DNA from 4 places in the Streptomyces sp. NPDC001904 genome. Region 1 is predicted to be linked to each of the others. Evidence: riboswitches for the same ligand, from Rfam matches in the RefSeq annotation. Region 1 holds a riboswitch; each other region holds the start of a gene.
The links. Region 1 has a riboswitch for cobalamin ahead of ABT127_RS20185 (ribonucleoside-diphosphate reductase subunit alpha). Riboswitches for the same ligand answer to the same signal wherever they lie in the genome.
Positions count from the first base shown of each region.

Region 2: linked by a shared signal. The riboswitch ahead of metE (5-methyltetrahydropteroyltriglutamate--homocysteine S-methyltransferase) and the one ahead of ABT127_RS20185 (ribonucleoside-diphosphate reductase subunit alpha) in region 1 are both predicted to bind cobalamin.
Region 3: linked by a shared signal. The riboswitch ahead of ABT127_RS34205 (cobalamin biosynthesis protein) and the one ahead of ABT127_RS20185 (ribonucleoside-diphosphate reductase subunit alpha) in region 1 are both predicted to bind cobalamin.
Region 4: linked by a shared signal. The riboswitch ahead of ABT127_RS11040 (CbtB domain-containing protein) and the one ahead of ABT127_RS20185 (ribonucleoside-diphosphate reductase subunit alpha) in region 1 are both predicted to bind cobalamin.

Region 1 is NZ_JBEOYI010000011.1:176,142-181,708, forward strand. Features, by position in the region: gene ABT127_RS20175 (nucleoside hydrolase) at 1-826, shown strand, start outside; gene ABT127_RS20180 (hypothetical protein) at 830-1,660, opposite strand; cobalamin riboswitch at 1,736-1,873, shown strand; gene ABT127_RS20185 (ribonucleoside-diphosphate reductase subunit alpha) at 1,999-4,359, shown strand; gene ABT127_RS20190 (ribonucleotide-diphosphate reductase subunit beta) at 4,359-5,378, shown strand; gene ABT127_RS20195 (class I SAM-dependent methyltransferase) at 5,438-5,567, shown strand, end outside.
Region 2 is NZ_JBEOYI010000005.1:366,435-372,001, reverse strand. Features, by position in the region: gene metE (5-methyltetrahydropteroyltriglutamate--homocysteine S-methyltransferase) at 1-1,892, opposite strand, end outside; cobalamin riboswitch at 2,057-2,282, opposite strand; gene ABT127_RS11010 (LAETG motif-containing sortase-dependent surface protein) at 2,499-2,897, shown strand; gene ABT127_RS11005 (RNA polymerase sigma factor) at 2,916-3,605, shown strand; gene ABT127_RS11000 (hypothetical protein) at 3,602-4,045, shown strand; gene ABT127_RS10995 (Na+/H+ antiporter) at 4,148-5,567, shown strand, end outside.
Region 3 is NZ_JBEOYI010000031.1:63,706-69,272, reverse strand. Features, by position in the region: gene ABT127_RS34210 (cobyric acid synthase) at 1-1,311, opposite strand, end outside; gene ABT127_RS34205 (cobalamin biosynthesis protein) at 1,308-2,243, opposite strand; cobalamin riboswitch at 2,304-2,454, opposite strand; gene ABT127_RS34200 (hypothetical protein) at 2,669-2,890, opposite strand; gene ABT127_RS34195 (inorganic phosphate transporter) at 2,907-4,184, opposite strand; gene ABT127_RS34190 (lysozyme) at 4,399-5,142, opposite strand; gene ABT127_RS34185 (class II aldolase/adducin family protein) at 5,325-5,567, shown strand, end outside.
Region 4 is NZ_JBEOYI010000005.1:373,910-379,476, forward strand. Features, by position in the region: gene cobF (precorrin-6A synthase (deacetylating)) at 1-208, opposite strand, end outside; gene ABT127_RS11030 (histidine phosphatase family protein) at 513-1,127, shown strand; gene ABT127_RS11035 (CbtA family protein) at 1,221-1,976, opposite strand; gene ABT127_RS11040 (CbtB domain-containing protein) at 2,002-2,223, opposite strand; cobalamin riboswitch at 2,263-2,398, opposite strand; gene ABT127_RS11045 (ATP-binding protein) at 2,880-4,124, shown strand; gene ABT127_RS11050 (roadblock/LC7 domain-containing protein) at 4,121-4,966, shown strand; gene ABT127_RS11055 (DUF742 domain-containing protein) at 4,959-5,345, shown strand; gene ABT127_RS11060 (GTP-binding protein) at 5,347-5,567, shown strand, end outside.

The DNA.
Region 1 (5,567 bases):
CGCCCGCGCCTTCGGCATCGACGGCGACGTGTCCGTGCACCGCGGCGCGGGCCGCCCGCTCACCCGGCTGCCCTACTCGGCGGCCGGGGAGTTCCACGGCGCCTCCGGGCTCGGCGCCGAGACGCTGCCCGACTCCACCGCGCCCGAGCAGGCCGAGTCCTCCGCGCAGGCGCTGCTGCGGCTCTCGCGGGAGTACGAGGGTGAGCTCACCGTCTGCGCCACGGGACCGCTCACCAACGTGGCCCTCGCGCTCACCGAGGACCCCGGCTTCGCGCGGCGCGTGAAGAAGCTCGTCTTCATGGGCGGCGCCGCCGACGTGCCCGGGAACATCACCCCGGTCGCCGAGTTCAACGCCTGGGCCGACCCGGACGCCGTGGACCTCGTCGTCTCCTCCGGCATCGCCTACACGATGGTCGGCCTCGACGCGACGCACGGCTGGCGGTTCACCACCGACGACCTGGAGACCCTGCGGGCGGCGGGCGAGGGCATGGCGCTCACCGCCCGCCTGATGGACTTCTACCTCGGCGCCTACCGGGAGACCGGCGGCTCCCCGCTGCACGACCCGCTGGCCGTGGGCGTGTGCGCCGACGAGTCGTTCGTGACCGCCGCCGAGGGCACGGTCGTGGTGGAGTGCGGCTCCGAACTCACCCGCGGCAAGACCGTGTTCATCCCCTACGACGCGGACTACCCCCGCGCCTACTACCAGGAGTCCCCGCTGGTCGCGGCCCGCACCGCGCGGCGCGGCCGGGTCGCCCTCGGCACCGGCCCGCGCAACTTCACCGAGGACTTCGTGAACACCCTCCTCAAGCAGCCGACCGCCGCCTGAGCGTCACGGCCCCACCCCGTACAGCCCGCTGCCCACCTCCCGCGCGAGCCGCGCGGCCCAGCGCACGGTCGCGTCGCGGTCCGTGCCCTCGCCGCTGATGACCTGGACGAGGACGCCGCCGACCCGGACGTGGGCGGTGTACGTGGTCCTGGTGTCGCCCTCGTAGACGATGTCCTGGACCTCCAGGTACGCCTCGTCGCCGAGGCCCTTCAGCGGCTCCGCGCGGTAGCGCTCGGTGGCCGTGCCCGCCTCCATGTCGGAGCCGAACTCCCGGCAGTGGCGCAGGATGTCCTGCTCGACCCGGTGCAGTTCACGGGCGGCCGCGGGCCGCAGTGACACGAGGAGCTCGGTGACCACGATGTGCCCGCGCGGCGGCGCGTGCGTCCGGTCGACCCAGGAGGCGTGGGCGGAGGCCGTCGTGCCGCGGTAGGCGGCCGGGCCGAGCCACGCCGGGTCCGCCGTGCTGTCGAGGCAGTACGACCACCGGCCGCGCCGCTGCTCGTGGGTGGACTCGAACGGCATCGCGAGCACCTCGTCGAGCTCCAGGCCCCGCCCGAAGTCGCTCGCGGGCAGCAGCGCGGCCCGCAGCCGCTCGGCGCTGAAGGTGCGCGCCCCGGGCGCGGCGGCATCCAGCCCGGGCGCGGTCGCCGGGCCGGTCGGGAGGACCACTTCCGGACGGGCCGGCTCCGGGCGCGTCGGCGTGGCGGACGCGGTCCTGCTCGACGCGGGCCGCTTCGCCTCGGCCCCCTCCGGCCGCTGCTGCCGATCAGCGCCGCACCCGGCCAGAAGCCCCGCCAGGACCGGCACCACGGCCGCCGTCCACCACCCGCGCATGGCACCACTCTCCCCCTGATCGTCCCCACTGCGAGACCTTAGCCGACACAAGATGTGGGGGTGCGGCGAACACCCGGCACAACATGTATGCTCGCTCTCGCTGTCAGCGCAGGGGAATCCGGTGCAAATCCGGAACTGTCCCGCAACGGTGAACGTAAGCCTCGTACAGGCGCCCACGTGAGTCCGAAGACCTGCCGACGGCACACCCGAGCCACCCGGCCCGGGTGTCGACGACGTCCGGGCCTCGTGGAATGGGCCGGTGACGCGGGCCCTGCCGTGCGCGGGCCCCTGCCACTGTCTCCCCGCGGGCCCCGAGCCGAGCGAGGGAGAGCCCCACCGTGACCATCGCGCCCGCTGATCCTGCCTCAGTCGTGGCCGAGGCGGATGCCCCCGGTACCGCGTTGCTGCGCACCCTGACCGAGCTGACCGCCGATCTGCCCGCCGCCGATCCCGGCCGGGTCGCGGCCGCCGCGCTGCGGGGCCGCAGCGCGCGGGCCGACGAGGCCGAGCTGCGCGAACTCGCCACCGAGGGCGCGGCCGGGCTGATCTCCGAGGACCCCGTCTACTCCCGGCTCGCCGCGCGGCTGCTGACGCTCTCCATCGCCGCCGAGGCCGCCTCGCAGGGCGTCACGTCGTTCACCGGATCGATCGCCGTCGGCCACCGTGAGGGCCTGATCGCGGACCGCACCGCCGAGTTCGTCCGCGTCCATGCCGCACGCCTCGACGCGCTGGTGGACCGGGCGGCCGACGACCGCTTCGGCTACTTCGGCCTGCGCACCGTCTTCAGCCGCTACCTCCTGCGGCACCCGATCACCCGCAAGGTGATCGAGACGCCCCAGCACTTCATGCTGCGGGTCGCGGCCGGTCTCGCCGAGGACGACTCGGCGCGCGCGCTCGAAGAGGTCGCCGCGCTGTACCGCCTGATGAGCCGGCTCGACTACCTCCCCTCCTCCCCCACGCTCTTCAACTCCGGCACCCGGCACCCGCAGATGTCGAGCTGCTACCTCCTCGACTCGCCGCTGGACGAGCTGGACTCGATCTACGACCGCTACCACCAGGTGGCCCGGCTCTCCAAGCACGCCGGCGGCATCGGGCTGTCGTACTCCCGCATCCGCTCGCGCGGCTCGCTGATCCGCGGCACGAACGGCCACTCCAACGGCATCGTGCCGTTCCTGAAGACCCTCGACGCGTCGGTCGCCGCCGTGAACCAGGGCGGGCGCCGCAAGGGCGCGGCCGCCGTCTACCTGGAGACCTGGCACTCCGACATCGAGGAGTTCCTGGAGCTGCGCGACAACACCGGCGAGGACGCGCGGCGCACCCACAACCTGAACCTGGCGCACTGGATCCCGGACGAGTTCATGCGCCGGGTGGACGCGGACCGGCCGTGGTCGCTGTTCTCGCCGGCCGACGTGCCCGAGCTGGTCGACCTGTGGGGCGACGAGTTCGACGCCGCGTACCGGAAGGCCGAGGCCGAGGGGAAGGCGCTCAAGACCATCCCGGCCCGCGACCTGTACGGCCGCATGATGCGCACCCTCGCGCAGACCGGCAACGGCTGGATGACGTTCAAGGACGCCGCCAACCGCACCGCCAACCAGACCGCGGAGCCCGGCCACACGGTCCACTCCTCGAACCTGTGCACCGAGATCCTGGAGGTGACGGACGACGGGGAGACCGCGGTCTGCAACCTCGGCTCGGTGAACCTCGGTGCGTTCGTGGTCGGGGGCGACATCGACTGGGAGCGCCTGGACGAGACCGTCCGCACGGCCGTCACCTTCCTCGACCGCGTCGTCGACATCAACTTCTACCCGACCGAGCAGGCCGGCCGCTCCAACGCCCGCTGGCGCCCGGTGGGTCTGGGCGCGATGGGTCTGCAGGACGTCTTCTTCAAGCTGCGCCTGCCGTTCGACTCCCCCGAGGCCAAGGCGCTGTCCACGCGGCTCCAGGAGCGGATCATGCTCGCCGCGTACGAGGCGTCGGCGGACCTCGCCGAGCGCAGCGGCCCGCTCCCCGCCTGGGAGAAGACCCGGACCGCGCGCGGTGTGCTGCACCCGGACCACTACGACGTCGAGTTCACCTGGCCGGAGCGCTGGGCCGCGCTGCGGGAACGTATCGCCTCGACGGGCATGCGCAACTCGCTGCTGCTCGCCATCGCGCCGACCGCCACGATCGCCTCGATCGCCGGTGTCTACGAGTGCATCGAGCCGCAGGTCTCCAACCTGTTCAAGCGCGAGACCCTCTCGGGCGAGTTCCTCCAGGTCAACTCGTACCTGGTGGACGAGCTGAAGGCGCTCGGCGTGTGGGACGCGCAGACCCGGGAGGCACTGCGCGAGTCCAACGGCTCGGTGCAGGGCTTCACCTGGGTGCCCGAGGAGGTCCGCGCGCTGTACCGCACGGCGTGGGAGATCCCGCAGCGCGGGCTCATCGACATGGCGGCGGCCCGTACCGCCTTCCTCGACCAGGCCCAGTCGCTGAACCTGTTCCTGGAGACGCCGACCATCGGCAAGCTCTCGTCGATGTACGCGTACGCCTGGAAGTCGGGGCTGAAGACGACGTACTACCTGCGCTCGCGTCCCGCGACGCGCATCGCCCGGGCCGCCGGCCGCTCGTCGGTTCCTGCCCAGACCACCCAGACCGCCGCCGAAGCCGACGCGGTCGCCTGTTCCCTGGAAAACCCCGAGTCCTGCGAGGCCTGCCAGTAATGACCGACACCACTCCTGAGAAGAACCTGCTCGACCCGGGCTTCGAACTGACCCTGCGCCCGATGCGCTACCCGGACTTCTACGAGCGCTACCGCGACGCGATCAAGAACACCTGGACCGTCGAGGAGGTCGACCTCCACTCGGACGTCGCCGACCTCGCGAAGCTCAGCCCCGGTGAGCAGCACATGATCGGCCGCCTGGTCGCGTTCTTCGCGACGGGTGACTCGATCGTCGCGAACAACCTGGTCCTGACGCTGTACAAGCACATCAACTCCCCCGAGGCGCGGCTCTACCTCTCGCGCCAGCTCTTCGAGGAGGCCGTGCACGTCCAGTTCTATCTGACGCTGCTCGACACCTACCTCCCCGACCCGGAGGACCGGACGGCGGCCTTCGCCGCGGTGGAGAACATCCCGTCCATCCGCGAGAAGGCCGAGTTCTGCTTCAAGTGGATGGACTCGGTGGAGAAGCTGGACCGCCTGGAGTCCAGGGCGGACCGCCGGCGCTTCCTGCTCAACCTGATCTGCTTCGCCGCGTGCATCGAGGGCCTGTTCTTCTACGGTGCCTTCGCGTACGTCTACTGGTTCCGCAGCCGCGGCCTGCTGCACGGCCTGGCCACCGGCACCAACTGGGTGTTCCGCGACGAGACGATGCACATGTCGTTCGCTTTCGACGTGGTCGACACCGTCCGCAAGGAGGAGCCGGACCTCTTCGACGACGCGCTGGAGCAGCAGGTCACCGACATGCTGCGGGAGGCGGTCGAGGCCGAGCTGCAGTTCGGGCGCGACCTGTGCGGTGACGGCCTGCCGGGCATGAACACCGACTCGATGCGCCAGTACCTGGAGTGCGTCGCCGACCAGCGCCTGCAGCGTCTGGGCTTCGCGCCGGTCTACGGCTCGGAGAACCCGTTCGCCTTCATGGAGCTCCAGGGCGTCCAGGAACTGACCAACTTCTTCGAGCGCCGCCCGTCCGCGTACCAGGTCGCGGTCGAGGGCTCGGTCGGCTTCGACGAGGAGTTCTGATCCGGCCCGCGCCGTGAAATCGACGTGACCCGCCCTCCTGGCGTCGGCAGACTCGGTGCATGACGACACCCCAACTGGCCCAGGAGATAGCGGAGTTCTATTCCGACCACTACGACGAGCAGAGCCGGCTCGCGGACTCCGCGTGCGGGGTCCTGGAGCTCGTCCGCACCCAGGAGCTGCTGCGCCGCC
Region 2 (5,567 bases), on a different contig from region 1:
GCGGCGCGGTCCGCGGCGCGCAGGGGGAGGGTCTCGCGCAGCGCGGGTTCGTCGACCTGGATGACCGAAGTGCCGTTCGCCTCCAGGTCGTTGACCTCGTCGCGCAGGGCGAGGGCGACCTGGCGGGCGGTGTCGCCGAGCGGCTGGTCGTCGCGGACGAAGGACCAGGCGAGCATGGTGACGGGGCCGGTCAGCATGCCCTTGACCGGGCGGTCCGACAGCGACTGCGCGTACGCCGTCCAGCGCACCGTCATCGGTTCGGGACGGGAGATGTCACCGGCCAGGACCGGCGGGCGGACGTAGCGGGTGCCGTAGGACTGGACCCAGCCGTGCTGGGTCGCGAGGTAGCCGGTGAGCTGTTCGGCGAAGTACTGGACCATGTCGTTGCGTTCGGGTTCGCCGTGCACCAGGACGTCGATCCCGGTCTTCTCCTGGAAGGAGATGACGTCCCGGATCTCGGTCCTGACGCGCTCCTCGTAGCCCGCGGTGCCGATCCGACCGGCCCTCAAGTCGGCGCGCGCGGTGCGCAGTTCGGACGTCTGCGGGAACGAGCCGATCGTGGTCGTCGGCAGCAGCGGCAGGCCCAGGTGGGCGCGCTGGGCAGCGGCCCGCGCGGAGTACGGCTGCGAGCGCCGGGCATCGGCGTCGGTGACCGCGGCCGCGCGGGCCCGCACCGCCGGGTCGCGGGTGATGGGCGAGGTGGCGCGGGAGGAGAGCGCCGCGCGGTTGACGGCGAGTTCGGCGGTGATCGTGTCGGTGCCGTGGGCGAGGCCCTTGGCGAGCGTGGCGATCTCGGCGGTCTTCTGGCGGGCGAAGGCGAGCCAGCGCAGGATCTGCGGGTCGATGTCGCGCTCCAGGGCGGCGTCCAGCGGGACGTGCAACAGCGAGCAGGAGGCGGCGACGTCGACTCGCTCGGCGAGGCCCAGCAGAGTGCCGAGCGTGGCGAGGGACTTCTCCAGGTCGTCGACCCAGATGTTGCGGCCGTCGACGACGCCCGCGACCAGCCGCTTGCCGGGCAGTCCGCCGGCGGCGGCGAGCGCGTCGAGGTTGGCGGCCGCGGCGCCGGTGAAGTCGAGGGCGAGGCCGTCGACGGGGGCCTTGGCGAGAACCGGCAGGGCGTCACCGAGCCGGTCGAAGTAGGAGGCGACGAGGAGCTTGGGCCGGTCGGTGCGAGCGCCGAGGTCGCGGTAGGCGCGGGCGGCGGCGTTCAGCTCGGCCGGGGTGCGGTCCTGGACCAGGGCAGGCTCGTCGAGCTGCACCCATGCGGCGCCGGCGGCGCGCAGGTCGGCGAGGACTGCCGCGTACACGGGCAGCAGCCGGTCGAGGAGGGTGAGCGGATCGAAGCCGGCGGCGACGCCGGGCGCGGGCTTGGCGAGCAGGAGATAGGTGACCGGGCCGACCAGGACCGGACGGGCGGTCAGCCCGAGGGCCACGGCCTCCTCGAACTCGGCGACCTGCTTGGCGGAGTCGGCGGTGAAGACCGTGTCCGGTCCCAACTCGGGTACCAGATAGTGGTAGTTGGTGTCGAACCACTTGGTCATCTCCAGCGGCGCCACGTCCTGGGTGCCGCGCGCCATCGCGAAACAGCCGTCCAGGGCGTCGGCTTCCACCGCGGCGCGGTGGCGCTCGGGGACGGCGCCGACCATGACGGTGGTGTCGAGGACGTGGTCGTAGTACGAGAAGTCGCCGGTCGGGACTTCGGTGATCCCGGCGGCGGCGAGTTCCCGCCAGTTGGCCCGGCGCAGCTCGGCGGCGGTGGCCCGGAGGGCGTCGGCGGTGACGCGGCCCTTCCAGTAGCCCTCGACGGCCTTCTTGAGCTCGCGGTCGCGGCCCTGACGGGGGTAGCCGTACACGGTGGCCCGTGCTGCCGCGGCTGGGGTCCTGGTGGTCACGGAGTTCTCCTTCGAGAGACGTATCCCTGGGATCCCGGGGACCCGTACGGCACGAAGGAGTGACACACACGGCGGTTCGACGTCACGCGGTGAAGGCGCGGTCGTCCGCCGGATATGTACGCCGACCCGCCCACGAGGTCACCGGGATGTCCGCGCACGCGTCGTACGCACACGGGCAGGTGGCAGGTCTTCGGACTCGTGAGCACGTCCGTCCGGACCGGACGGACACCTACTGGCCGTCGCTTCCCAAGCCTCTTTGCCGAGGCCCAGTGCGTATGACGGCGGTCGTTCCCACTCACCGCTGCGGGGCAGTCCCGGATTCCCACCGGGTTCCCTCTTGCGACGCATCCCGCCTGGCGGACGGGGCGAACCAGCTGCGGGACTCACCCTACGGGCCACCGGACCCGGGTCGCCAGGGGGACCGGCCGCGCAGCGCGGGGAGAGAACACACAGCCGTGCACGGCGTCGCGGCGGCCGTCGTGCGGAACGCCCGTGGAACCCGGCGAAGAAATCCGTGCGACCACGGCAACCCGGCGCGGGGTCGCGCGTCGTGTGGGGGTGAAGGGCGCCGACCGGTGTCCTTCACCCCGACCCTGGAGTACGACCGTGAACCACCTCGTCCCCGTCCGCGGCGCCGTCGTCGCCACCGGCCTGCTGGCCGCCCTCGCCGCGATCCCCGCCGCCCAGGCCGCACCGGCACACCCGTCGGCCAGCCCCACGAGCGTCGCCAGCCCGGTGCCCGCCACCAGCGCTCCGACACCGGCCACGACGGTTCCGCCGTCCGCAGAGCCGTCCGCCGTACCGTCCGCTGAGCCGTCCGCTGAGCCGTCCGCAGCGCCGTCCGCCGACGGCACCGTGGCGCCCTCGCCCGTCCCCTCCAAGGACGAGCTGGCCCATACTGGTTCGTCGAACACCAGCACCACCGTCATGGGCGCCGGGGCCGTCGTCCTGGTCGCCGGTGGGGCGGGAGCCCTCTTCGCCGTACGCCGCCGCTCGCACCGCTGACACCGCCCGAGGAACCCCGTGCACAGCCCCGCAGCCACTCAGCTCGCCCCGCGGCCGCGGCCGTTCACGCCGTCGTACGGCCGGACCCGCCCCGGATGGCGGGCGTCGCTGCGCGGGCTGCTGCGCCGCGACCGGTCCACGCTCGAGGCGGCACCCGGCCAGGACACACCGCGCCACCCCTCCGGGTACGGCGGCACGCACCCCTACCCCCGGCCGGACCGGCCACCCACGGTCAGCGAGCTGTACCACGCGCACCGGCTGCGCATGGTCCGGCTCGCGGTGCTGCTCGTGGACGACCCGGCCACCGCGGAGGACGTCGTCCAGGACGCGTTCACCGCCCTCTACCGACGCCACGGGGAGCGGATCACGGAGGTCGACAACGCCCTCGGCTATCTGCGGACCTCGGTCGTCAACACCGCCCGGTCGGTCCTGCGCCGCCGCCGCACCGCCCGCGCGTGGACACCGCCACCGGCCGGAGAGACCCCGTCCGCCGAGGACTCCGTCGTCCTCGACGAGGCGCACCGCGAAGTGCTCGCCGCGCTCGCCCGGCTGACACCGCGCCGTCGCGAAGTCCTCGTCCTGCGCTACTGGGCGGACCTCAGCGAGGCTGAGATAGCCGCCACCCTCGGCATCAGTAGGGGCGCGGTGAAATCGAACGCCAGCCGCGCGCTCGACGCACTCGAAAAGATCCTGGAGGGCCGGATATGACACCGCGAACACCACGGACCGAACCGGCCGGCAGCCCGGAGCGCCCGCTGGAGCGACGGCTGCACGACGCGCTCGCGGCCCGCGCCGACAGCATCACCGTACGCACGCTGCGCCCGGCCGAGCCGCCCGGACCGCACCTGCGCCGACTGCCCCTGTTCCACCGCGACCGGCGCCGGTTCGCGCCGGTGCTCGCCGGTCTCGCCACCGCCGCGGCCCTCGTCGCCGGCTACCTGACCCTGGCCCCGGACGCGGAACCGCACCGCACCCCCGTACCGCCCGCGGCCCCCTCGGCGCCCGCCGTCCCGGACCGCGGCTCCACGCCGGGCCCGTCCCGGACACCGGAGACCGCCGTGCCGTCCCCGTCGGCATCGGCGCCCCCGACCGGGCCCGACCGCACCGGCACCACCGGCCCCACGGCGACCCCGAGCCCACCCGGCTGACCCCGGACCGGCCGACACCCGCACACCGAGGCGGGCTTCCGTCCAGGCACACGGCACAGTTGGGGCACCACAGTGTCAGCGCAGTGCCTGAGGGAGGAACGCGTGCTCGGTCTGGAGCTTGTCGTGCTGTTGGGGATCGCCGTGCTCGTCGGCTCCGCGCTCGGCGACCGGCTGCGCATCGCCCCGCCGGTGGTGCTCATGGTCATGGGCGTGCTCATCGGCCTGATCCCCGCGCTGCGGAAGGTGGAACTGCCCTCCGAGGTGGTGCTGCTGCTGTTCCTGCCCGCGCTGCTGGCCTGGGAGAGCCTCAACACCTCGCTGCGCGAGATCCGCCGCCACCTCACCGACGTCGCGCTCGCCGCCACCGTGCTGGTCATCGCCTCGGCGGCGGCGGTCGCCTGCGTCGCGCACGCCCTCGGCATCGACTGGGGGCCCGCCTGGGTGCTGGGCGCGGCGGTCGCGCCCACCGACGCGACCGCCGTCAACGTCGTGGCCCGGCTCCTGCCGCGCAGAGACATCACCCTGCTGCGCGCCGAGAGCCTGCTCAACGACGGCACGGCGCTGGTCGTCTACGGCATCGCCGTCGGCGTCACCGTCGGCACGGAGGACGTCACCGCCCCGCACGTCGGCTGGCTGTTCGTCCTCGGCTACGGCGGCGGCGCGCTGATCGGCCTGGTCACCGGTACGGTCGTGCAGTGGTTCCGCGCCCGGATGGCGCAGGCCGACGCGCTGCGCGGGCAGGTGCTGTTGCTGCTCGCCCCGTTCTCCGGCTATCTCGTCGCCGAGCGGATCGACGCCTCGGGCGTGGTCGCCGTCGTGGTGTGCGGGCTCATGCTCAGCCAGAGCGGGCCGCGCACCGTACGGGCCGAGGTCCGGGTCCAGGCGCAGAACTTCTGGCAGGTCGCCACCTACCTCCTCAACGGCTCCCTGTTCGTCCTCATCGGCGTCGAACTCGACTTCTCGGTCCGCACGATGGGCGACGACGAGATCCCCCGCGCCCTCGGCACCGGGCTCGCCGTGGCCGGCACCCTCGTCGCCGTGCGCTTCGCCTACTACTTCGGTGTCGCCGCCTTCTTCCGGATCGCCCGCAGGAACAGCGCCCGCGCCTCCGGCACGACGTACTCCGGCCGCCGGCTGACCGTGAGCGCCCTGTCCGGGTTCCGCGGGGCGATCTCGCTCGCCGCGGTGCTCGGTGTCCCCTCCCACCTGGACAACGGCGAGGTCTTCCCGTCCCGGCAGCTCATGGTCTTCGTCACCGGTGTGGTGATCGTCGTGACGATGGCTCAGGCGCTGATCCTGCCGGGGGTGGTGCGCTGGGCGCGGATCCCGCGGGACGGATCCGTCGCCCGGGAGGAATGGCTCGCCGAGTCGGCGGCCCTGGAGTCCGCGCTCGCCCTGCTGCCCGATCTGGCCGGCCGCCTGGAGACGGCGCCCGCCATCCGCGAGGCGATCGAGCGCTCCCACCGGTTGCAGGCGGACACGGTCGCCCAGCGCTGCGCCACGATCCCGGACGACGCGGAGG
Region 3 (5,567 bases), on a different contig from region 1:
GGCCCGCCGGAAGTCGTCCGACTCCAGCGACCCGTGCCAGTGCGTCCCCCACACGGCACCCACCCGGCACCCGTCCAGGAAGGCCTCCCCGCCCAGCACGTCGGCGACCCCGTGGTGGATCTCGTACCCCTCGACGTACGCGCCGAGCGCCTCGCCCACCGGCCGGGCGAGCGTCTTCTCGGCGGCGAACCGCACCCGTACGGGCAGCAGTCCGAGCCCGTCGACGACCCCGGCGCGCGACTCGACCTCGTCCTCGATGCGCTCGCCGAGCACCTGGAAGCCGCCGCAGATGCCGAGCACGGGCCGGCCCTCCGCGGCCCGCCGGGCCAGCGCGTCCGCGAGCCCGCGCTCGCGCAGCCACTCCAGGGCCTTCACGGTCCCGCGGGTGCCCGGCACCACCACCAGGTCGGCGTCGACGAGTTCCTCGGCCCGGTCCACGAACCGCACGACGACACCCGGCTCGGCGGCCAGCGCGTCCACATCGGTGAAGTTCGACATCAGCGGCACCGCGCACACCGCGACCCGCAGCACGTCCGCACCGGCGGGCGGCGCGACGACGGACTCGCGGACCGCGCCCCGCAGGGAGACCCGCAGCCCGTCCTCCTCGTCGATGCCGAGCCCGTGCTGATACGGCAGCACGCCGTAAGTGGCGCGCCCGGTGAGGGACTTGAGCATGTCGAGGCCGGGCTCCAGCAGTGTCACGTCACCGCGGAACTTGTTCACCAGATACCCGGCGAGCAGCTCCTGGTCCTCCGGCGCGAGCAGCGCCGTCGTCCCGAAGAACGAGGCGAAGACACCGCCCCGGTCGATGTCCCCGACCACCAGCACCGGCAGCCGCGCGGCCCGCGCGACGCCCATGTTCACGATGTCGGTGCGCCGCAGATTGATCTCGGCGGGCGAGCCCGCGCCTTCACAGATCACGGCATCATGACTGCCCCGCAGTTCCTCCAGGCACCCCACCACGGTGTCCAGCAGCGCTTCCTGGCGCGACCCGTGATAGCCCCGTGCGCTCATCTCGCCCACCGGCCTGCCCATGAGCACGACCTGGCTGCTGCGGTCGCTGCCGGGCTTGAGCAGCACCGGGTTCATCAGCGCGGTCGGCTCGACACGGGCGGCCTGCGCCTGCATCGCCTGCGCCCGGCCGATCTCGGCGCCCTCGCGGGTGACGAACGAATTGAGGGACATGTTCTGCCCCTTGAACGGCGCGACCTTCACGCCCTGCCGCACCAGCCACCGGCAGATCCCGGCGGTGACGACACTCTTCCCGGCATCGGAGGTGGTGCCCGCCACCAGCAGCCCGCCCCGGTTCATCGACGACTCCACAGCAACCGCCCGCCCACACAGACTCCCAGCGCCAGCACACTCACCCGCCGCGACAGCCGCGCGGCCCGTTCCACATCGGTCACCCGGACCGCCCGGCCCGTACCGTTCAGCACCGGCCGGTGCTCGACCCGTCCCGCGTAGGACAGGGTGCCGCCGAGCCGTACCCCGAGCGCCCCCGCGAAGGAGGCCTCGACGACCCCGGCGTTGGGACTCGGGTGCTGTCCGGCGTCCGCCCGCCACGCGGCCAGCGCGGCGCGGGGGCGCCCGCCGGCGAGGACGGCGAGGGCGCCGGTGAGCCGGGCCCCGGGCCAGCCCACGACATCGTCGAGGCGTGCGGAGGCCCAGCCGAACCGGCGGTACTTCGAAGACTTGTGCCCGACCATCGCGTCGAGCGTGTTCACGGCGCGGAAGGCGAGCAGCCCCGGCACCCCGCCGACGGCGCCCCACACCAGCGCGCCCACCACGGCGTCGGAGGTGTTCTCGGCGACCGACTCGACGACGCCCCGGGCGATCCCGTCCGCGTCCAGGCCCTGCGGGTCGCGCCCGCACAGCCGCGGCAGCAGTTCCCGGGCCAGTTCCACGTCCCCGGCCTCCAGCGCGGAGCCGACCGCCCGCGCCTCCCGGCCCAGCGAGGTCCCGCCGACCACGGCCCAGGTCGCGGCGGCCGTCAGCGCGACGGCGGCGGCGGGGGAGCGGCGTACGGCACGCGAGGCGACGGCTCCCACGGCGGCGGCGCCACCGGCGCACACCAGCGTGTGCAGCGCGCCCCAGCCGCGGTGGTCGCGCCACAGCCTCCGCTCGACGGCGCCCGCGGCCCGCCCGAACCCTGCGACGGGGTGCCCACGGCGCGGATCACCGACGAGCAGATCGCTCAACAGTCCTGCGGCGGCCCCGTACGCGAACACGCGCCCGGACCGCATGACGCCGCGCGGGGCGAACATGGCGGTAGTTGTCCTCACTCAGGGTGTCCACGCCCTGGTTCGACGAGACCGGCAGCGGGAGTTCCTGGCTCGCCCCCGGACGACCGGGGACTCACAGTGGCGGGACCGCGCCGGATTCGCACCGGCTTCCTCACCTGCTGCCGTATATGGCGTTGGAAGTGCACCACGCTCCGCGAAGGTGCGTCAACTTGCTGTTGACCTGGGGCGGGAGAGTGTGGGGAGGTCCACAGGGTTCCCGCGCCCCGAAAAGACACGCCGCGCGTCAGCGGATGCCTCGGGGGCGCGGGGAACTGCGCGACCGGCCACGACGAGAGCGGCACCCGGCACGGGACAGGCCGCGGCACACGCAGACACGGCGGGCCCGGACCAAGGAGGTCCGGGCCCGCCGAAAGGGCTGTCGCGGCTCAGGCCACGATCAGAAAGATCCCGTACGCCACGGCCGCGGCGCAGGCCGCGAAGCACGCGTACGCGCCGGAGGTGACGAGTGCCGCGGAGTCGCCCCGCTGCGCCGCCGACTCCTTCTTGGAGAGGCCGACGATGCCGAGGGTGAACAGGCCCACCAGGGCCACGGTCACCACGAGGCTGACGCCGAACACGGAACCGAGGGCCGCCCAGTCGATCTTCATAGCTGGTCCTGCTCCCTTACAGCGTGGCGCCGGCGGGGCGCGCGGGGTCGGCCGGCGCGGGGGCCGGGATGGTCGCCTTCACGTCTTCCGACTCCCCGATGACCAGGGTGCCGACCGGCGGCGGGGTGACCGCGGCGATGGCCGTGGTCACGACGCCCGCGGGCTCCGCGGTGGGCTCGGCGGCGGAGCCGACCTCGTCGGCGGTGACGTTCGTGTGGTCGATGGAGTCGCGGCGCGAGAGCTTCCAGATGACGCCCGAGCCGACCACGAGCAGCGCGGCGGTGAGGCCGACGCCCCACGGGCCCTGCTTGGTGAGGAACTCGGCGCCCGCGCCGACCAGACCGGCGGCCGGCAGGGTCAGACCCCACGCGACGAACATCCGGGTCGCGGTCGACCAGCGGACGACGCCGCCCTTGCGGCCGAGACCGGAGCCCATGACGGCGCCGGAGCAGACCTGGGTGGTGGAGAGCGAGAAGCCGATGTGCGAGGAGGCGAGGATCGCCGTCGCGGCGGACGTCTGGGCGGCGAAGCCCTGCTGCGGGGCGAGGTCGGTGAGGCCCTTGCCCATGGTGCGGATGATCCGCCAGCCGCCCAGGTACGTGCCGAGCGCGATGGCCGTACCGGCCGAGACGATGACCCACAGCGGCGGGTCGGCGTCGGGGGCGATGACCCCGCCGGTGATCAGGGCGAGGGTGATGATGCCCATCGTCTTCTGCGCGTCGTTCGTGCCGTGCGCGAGGGAGACGAGTCCGGCCGAGGCGATCTGGCCGGCGCGGTACCCCTTGCTGGTGGCCTTCGCGTCGGTCTTGGCGCTGATCCGGTAGGTCAGGCGCGTGGCGAGCATCGCGGCGAGGCCGGCGACGAGCGGCGCGGCGACCGCGGGGAGCAGGATCTTGGTGACGACGGTGCCGCCGTTGACCGAGGACCAGCCCATCGACATGACCGCGGCGCCGATGAGGCCGCCGAACAGGGCGTGCGAGGAGCTGGACGGCAGGCCGAGCAACCAGGTCAGCAGGTTCCAGAGGATGGCGCCCACGAGCGCCGCGAAGATGACCTCTGTTCTGAGGCCGTCCTCGTTGATGATGCCGCCGGAGATGGTCTTGGCGACCTCGACCGAGAGGAACGCTCCGACGAGGTTCAGCACGGCGGACATGGCCACCGCCGTCTTGGGCTTCAGGGCGCCGGTCGAGATGGTCGTCGCCATCGCGTTGGCGGTGTCGTGGAAACCGTTGGTGAAATCAAAAACCAGTGCGGTAACGATCACGATCGCAAGGAGCAGCGTGATGTGTTCCATTTACCCAGGCTTCAGTTGGACGTCAGTGGCGGTTCGAACGTAAGCACGTCGGGTGAACGGAAGATGAACTGGGCCGGGCATTGTGGTGACCTGATCCGGAGCGGGATCACTCCGCTTGGCCCGTGGTGGGGACACCGACTCCGGTTCGGCCCGGGAGGAGACCCCTCGGAGCCCCGGAATACCGGGTTCCGAGGGACCTTGGTCCCGGCTCCGGCTAGCCCCGGGCGAACCTCCTCAGCTGGGCCATGGACCCGTTGAAGAGATTCTGGTCACCCGGCAGCCCGCCGCTGTTGTCGTACTGCCAGAACGTCCAGAACGACCACCCGCTGGGCAGCGATCCCGCGCTCTCGTCGTAGCGCGCGAGCCACAGGGCGTGGTTGGTGGCGAAGGCCCCGCTGTTGCCGGTGCAGGTCTTCCACCAGTGGTAGTTCGTGTAGATCACCGGGCGGCGGCCGGTGAGCCGCAGGACCTCGGCGCTGAACGACGAGATCCACGAGACCAGTTTGCCCCTGCTCATGCCGTAGCACTTGTGCTTGGAGTAGGGGTTGAACTCGATGTCGAGCGCGGGCGGCAGCGTCCAGCCGTCCCCCCGCCAGTCCCCGCCGTTGCGTACGAAGTACGCGGCCTGGGCCCGGCCCGAGGACTTGTCGGGCACCGCGAAGTGATAGGCGCCCCGGATGATGCTGGCGTTGCGGGCGCCGTCGTACTGCTGCCAGAAGTAGGGATTCTTGTAGGTCGTGGACTCGGTCGCCTTCACATAGGTGAACCTGGCCCCCTTCCTCTTCGCCTTCGACCAGTCGACGTTCTTCTGGTGCGACGAGACGTCGTGCCCCTTCGGCCTCGCCGCTGCCTGGACCGGCAGTTCCGTCAGAACCGTCGCCCCCACGGTCAGCGTGGTGACGGCCACCGTCGCGAGCAGGCACGCGCGACGACGGGACGGTTTGCGGTCACTAGCCATATTTCCCCCCGAATGGCGACGTGCATGACAAATCTCCCAGAGATTACCGGAAGATCCCGACGTGCCCGTCGAACCCCAGCCAAAAGCCTTCAGTGGGCGGATACGTGCCCATAAGGGAGCTACCGGACTCCACCCTTCCGTGCCCTGCCGGCCCGCCCTCCGCGGCTGGCAGGATGCGCGCCATGACGGACACCGCGGGGACGAGCGACACGACGGATCTCGGCCGGGCCTGGGAAGAGCTGGTGGCGACGGCCCGCAGAACGGTCGCCGACGGACTCGTCGTCGGCACCTCCGGCAACGCCTCGGTACGCGTCAGGGACGGCGGCAGCGGCGAGGAGCTGATCCTCGTCACCCCGAGCGGCGTCCCGTACGACCGGCTCGGCCCCGACGATCTCGTCGCCGTCGGCCCCGACGGCACCCGGCGC
Region 4 (5,567 bases), on a different contig from region 1:
CCTCGGCGTGCTCCTCCAGCATCTGGTGGCGCAGGTCCGTGAGCGCGGACTTGTCGGCCCCCTTGCCGACGACGAAGAAGACGTCGGCGCGCCGGATCGCCTTCACGGCCTGGAGGGTGAGGTGGTCCGGGTCACCGGCACCGATCCCGATGACGAGGATCGTGCGCTCTTCGGTGCTCTGCGTGCCCTGCGTGTTCTGCGTGCCCATGACCACAGTCTCGCAGTTCGCGGCGCGCGGGCCCCGTGCGGGCCCCTGGTCCGCGGCCCCCGCGACGCCGGGCCGCGGCGCCGGGATCCGTACAGGTCACGGCGGCGAGATCGGCCCGACCCGGGAAGAGGCGAATGCTAGGTTCGGCAGGGCCGCTCGGCGCCCGGCGCGCCCTCTCCGTAAGGGGCCGTCCCCTACGAGCCGTACGAGCCGTTCCGTACGCGCACGAGCTCACCCGGGGCGCGCCCGGCGATGCCCCGCGCCCAGCGATGCCTCCCAGGACTCCGGAAAGAAGGAACGCGCCATGACCCGCCGCGTCTGGTTCGTCTCGCCCGCGCTGAACGCCTCGCTGCGCCAGGCCCGGTTCGACGACGGGGCCGCGCTGGACGCCGCCGGCCGCGCGGCCGCACGCGCCGCGGCCCCGGCCCTGCCGACGCCCGCGCTCGCCGTCGCCTCCGGGAGCCGGCGCTGCCGGGAGACCGCCGGGCTGCTGGGGCTCGGCGCGGCCGTCGAGCCGGAGGCGCTGGCCGCTCCGGACACCGGGAGCTGGCGCGGCCGGACCCTGACCGAGGTGATGGAGACATCGCCGCAGGAGGTGGGCCGCTGGCTCGGGGATCCGGAGTTCCGGGCCGGGGGCGGGGAGTCGGTCGCCGATGTGTGTGCGCGGGTGTCGCGGTGGCTGGACACGCTCGGCGACCGGACGGGGGTGCCCGACGGCGGGCTCGTCATCGGTGTCGTGGAGCCCGAGCTGGCGCGTGCCGCCGTGGTGCACGCGCTGGGGGCGCCCCTGTCGGCCTTCTGGCGCTGCGACGTGGCGCCGCTGACCGTGACCGAGCTGAGCGGCCGCGACGGCCGCTGGAACCTGCGCTCGGGCCGGCCTCTCGCCGCGGAAGACTCCCAGGAGCCGCCGTCGCGGTAGCGGCCCGGCATCCGGGCCGACGAGAGAGGGCCCGCGGACGGATCCGCGGGCCCTCTCTCGTCCGGCTCGGTCGCGCTTGCTCGACCGGTCGGTTCAGTTCGCTGCCGGGACCGCCTGACGGGCCGCGGCGGGCTTGGGGTTGAGCAGACGCTCGGCCAGCTCTCCGAAGAGCAGCCCGAATCCGGTCCACAGCGTGATCTGGATGGCGAGCGCCGAGAGCCGGAAGCGCCAGAGCACGGCGGCCGGGAAGTGTTCGGGCACCTCGTTGATCACGGGCAGGAACTGGAAGGCCAGGCCGACGACCACGGCGAAGGCGAGAACGGCGACGACGGTCGCCCACCAGGTGCCGAGACGCGGCGCGAGCCGCTTGCCGAGCAGGGTGGCCGCGACCGCGAGGAGGACGCTGAGCACCATCATCAGGAAGTACAGGGTGGTCCGCTTGCCGATGGTGTCGGCGTTGCCGACGGCGGGCGGATTGGCGGGGTACTTCAGGAACGGGACGACGTACACGGCCAGCAGCGCGCAGCCCGACAGCAGCAGGGCCGTCGCACGCGGGCCGAAGCGGCCGACCCGGCCGAGCGCGAAGCAGTAGGCGAGTGCGGCGATGCCGCCGAAGGCGACGCCGTAGACGAGGACGCCGGTGGCCAGTCCGGCCGTGGACTGCAGGCCGCGGGAGACGAGTTCGACCTCGTCGCCGTGGGAGTGACCGGCGTGGCCCTCCTCGAAGCCGATGGCCTTCTCGACCAGCGGCTCACCGAGCCAGTAGGAGATGAGGAGGGCGAGCACGCCGGCCGCGAGACCGGCGAGCATCCCCCGAACGAGCAGATTGCGTACGGTGGTTGAGTTCATGGGAGTGCGACGTTCCTCCGCCTTCTCAGTGGCAGGGGAAGCCGAGCAGGTGACGGGCGTCGTGCACCCACTCGTGCACACCCGCCCCGCTGAACACGGAGGTGGCGCCCTGTTCGGCGCCGACGAAGTACAGCAGGACAAGCATCAGGATGCCGAAGAAAGCGGCCCAGGGGGCGATCGCCTTCAGCGGCAGCTTGGCCGGTATGACAGGAGTGGTGGCGGTCGGCTGGGCGACATGCTGCGCCATTGGCAGGGCCTCCTTCGGGAGTTCGCGTCCCGTCTCGGTGGTGCACATGGACGACCGTCCCGGGTCTGACTCACGCACAGCCCCACGAGGGCTGCGCGCTCACAGTGGCGCGACCGTGCCGGATTCCCACCGGCTTCCGTCGACCGTCGTCGATAACGGCACGACATTACCTTCTGTCGCGTGCATGGCCAAGGGCGGACGGAGACACCCGGTGAGCCTTCCGGCCAACTTCCGGCATCACGGTGGCTGAAAACAGCCTTTGGGAGGCAATGTGCGGAGCTGTCGACACCCCGTACCCCCTGAGAGTGCCTTCGGGTCGCGCCGCGAACGGGCGTCGACGACTTTTGTCAACGCACCGTCCAAATCCGCGCGTCGATCAAGGCGGCACAGTCGCGCGAGGCTGCCGACGGCGGCCCCCACAGACGCTCGCACGCGGGTGAGCTTGCGCTTTCCCGGCCCCCAAAGGCCGGTGTGCGCGCGGAATCTGAGGGTGGATCACGGTGATAGCATCCCGGCATCCGCGATCTTGATCCACTCGTCCTGCGCGCCTTCTTGCGATGTGCTCGCGTGTGTGCATCGCCGATCGGGTGACGCTCTGGGCCGTGTCGCGGGCCCTGACGAAGTGCATCTGTCGCCATGCGCCGAGAAAGGTTTCCATGACACAAGACGCACTGGTGTGGTGCCTGGTTGCGATAGCGGCGATATCCGTCGCCGCCGTTGTGGCACTCACCATCCGCAGTAGAGCGCTCGCGGCGAAGAAGCAGCGGTCGGAAGCAGATCTGCGTCAGCAGCTGAGTGCTCTGGAACGCCAACTCCACGGCTCTTCGGCCGAGTTGCAGAGGATCTGGACCGAGCGCGAGAGCGCGATCCTCGCCGCGAAGGAAGACGCCGAGGAGAACACCAAGGCGGTCCTCAAGGGCGCCGCCAGCTTCCTGCAGAGCCTCGCGGCCGAGCAGACCACCCTGCTGCACGCCGTGCAGCAGCGGTACGGAGGTCACGCCGTCCTCAGCGACCTCCTGGACGTGAACCACTCCAACGCCCAGATGGCGCGCAAGGCCCAGGGCATCGCCGTGATGTGCGGCGCGCCCCTCGGGCGCCGCAACAGGGCGGCCAGCGTCTACGACGTGGTCCGCAGCGCCCAGGGCCAGATCCGCAACTTCAGCCGGGTCGCGATCATGCAGCAGACCGGTCTCGCGCTGAAGGCGTCCGCGGTCGCGCCGGTCGCCCTCGCCGTGGCCGAACTCCTCGACAACGCTGCCAGCTTCTCGCAGCAGGACGCGCCGATCGAGGTGACCTTCCAGCGGATCCAGAACAACCTCTGCATCATCATCGACGACGCGGGCGTCAGCATGAGCGACGAGGACCGGCAGCGCGCGACCGCGCTGCTCTCCGGCGACGACGTGCCCCGCCTGTCGCAGCTCGGTACCCAGCCCAAGTTCGGCTTCCCCGTCATCGGTCTGATCGCCCGCCAGTACGGCTTCAAGGTGGATGTCACCGGAGTCTCCCGGTACGGCGGTGTCCGCGCCGTCGTGCTGCTGCCCGAGGAGCTGTGGACCATGGAGGAGACGCCGCCGAGGACCGAGGCACCCGTCAGCCGCATCCGTCGGACCCCGGCCCCCCAGGAGCAGCCGCCGCCCGAGCAGCAGGCCGAGCCGCCGGCGGAGACCCGTTCCGAGACGCGTACCGAGGCCCCGAAGCGCACGGTGCACGGGCTGCCGAAGCGGGGCGAGCGCCAGTCCCCCATCGCGAGCGTGCCGGACGCGTCGCCCCGCCGGCCCGCGTTCCCGGCCTCCGAGGGAGCGCCGCGCACCTCGGGCCGCAGCCTCGGCGCCCTCCAGCGGGGCACGCTCTCGGCCCGCAAGATCGACACCCCGTCCGCCGAAGGGTCTGAAGACGAATGACGCCAGACCTGTCCTGGATGCTCCAGGACATCGTGCAGAACGTGCCCCTGGCGCGGCACGCCGTCCTGCTCTCCGCCGACGGTCTTCCCCGCGGCTCGACGGAGGGTCTCGACCCCAAGGACGTCGACACCATCTCCGCCGCCATGGCCGGCATGCAGTCCCTCAGCCGTGCCACCGCCCATTTCGCCGGTTCGGCGAAGGACGGGGAGTGGAGCCAGACGGTCATCGAGTTCGACCACGGCTGGATCTTCCTGATCGGGGCCGGGCAGGGCGCCTACCTCGCCGCGGCGGCCGAGCCCGATGTCGACATGCAGCAGATCTCCTTCCGCATGCACCGGCTGGTGGCCCGCCTGGGCAACAACCTCACCTCGCCGCCCCGCGTCCCGACGGACGAGGCCGGGGCGGGCGGCTCCGCCGCGGCGGACCGGCCCGGCGCCACCGGCGCATCGGGGTTCGTGCTGCCCGAGCTCGACCGGGCGGTCGCGGAGGTGCGCGGCGCACGGCACGCCGTCCTGCTGGGCGGGGACGGACTGCCGCGCGGGGCGACCTCCGCGATGACCCGGGACCTGGCGGACACCATCTCCGCCGCGATGACCGGCATCCACGCGTACAGCAGGGTGACGGCCCAGTTCGCGGGCGCCGTCGAGGACGCGACGTGGCGGCAGACGGTCATCGAGTTCTCGCACGGCTGGATCTTCCTGATCGCCGCCGGTGAAGGGGCCTTCCTGGCCGCGTCCGCCGAACACGACTGCGACATCGAGGAGTTCACCACCCGGCTGCACCAGGTGGTGCCAGAACTGGGCGCCCGGTCCGCGCACGGAGGGAGGATCGGCGATGTCTGAGGATCCCGACGAGGGACTGGAACTCACCTCCCCCTTAGTACCGCTCTTCGTCATCACCAACGGGCGCGCCCTGCCGCCGGATCACCAGTACGCGCACACCGCTCTGGTGACGGCCGCCCGCGACGCCGAAGCCACCGTGCGCGCGCTGTCACCCGAGGCCCGTACGGTCCTCGACCTGGTGGCCAACGGGTTCCTGTCCGTGGCCGAGGTGGCCGGGCACACCCACCTGCCCCTGGGCATCGTCCGCATCCTGCTGGCGCAGCTGGAGGAGGGCGGCCTGATCCTGGTCAGGAAGCCCATACCGAGTGCCGAAAGGGTCGACAGGGAGCTGGTCAGCGCCGTTCTCGACGGCCTGCGGAAGAAGCGATTCGGAGCGTAACTTGTACTTGGATCCAGACGTTTCGCACGCGGTCAAGATCCTCATAGTGGGGCACTTCGGGGTCGGCAAGACCACCTGCATCGGCGCTCTCTCCGAGATCGAGCCGCTGCGGACCGAGGAGGAGATCACCGAGGCCAGTGTCGGCTTCGACGACCTCTCGGGCACGCCGAACAAGACGACCACGACCGTGGCCATGGACTTCGGCCGACTCAGCCTCAGTGA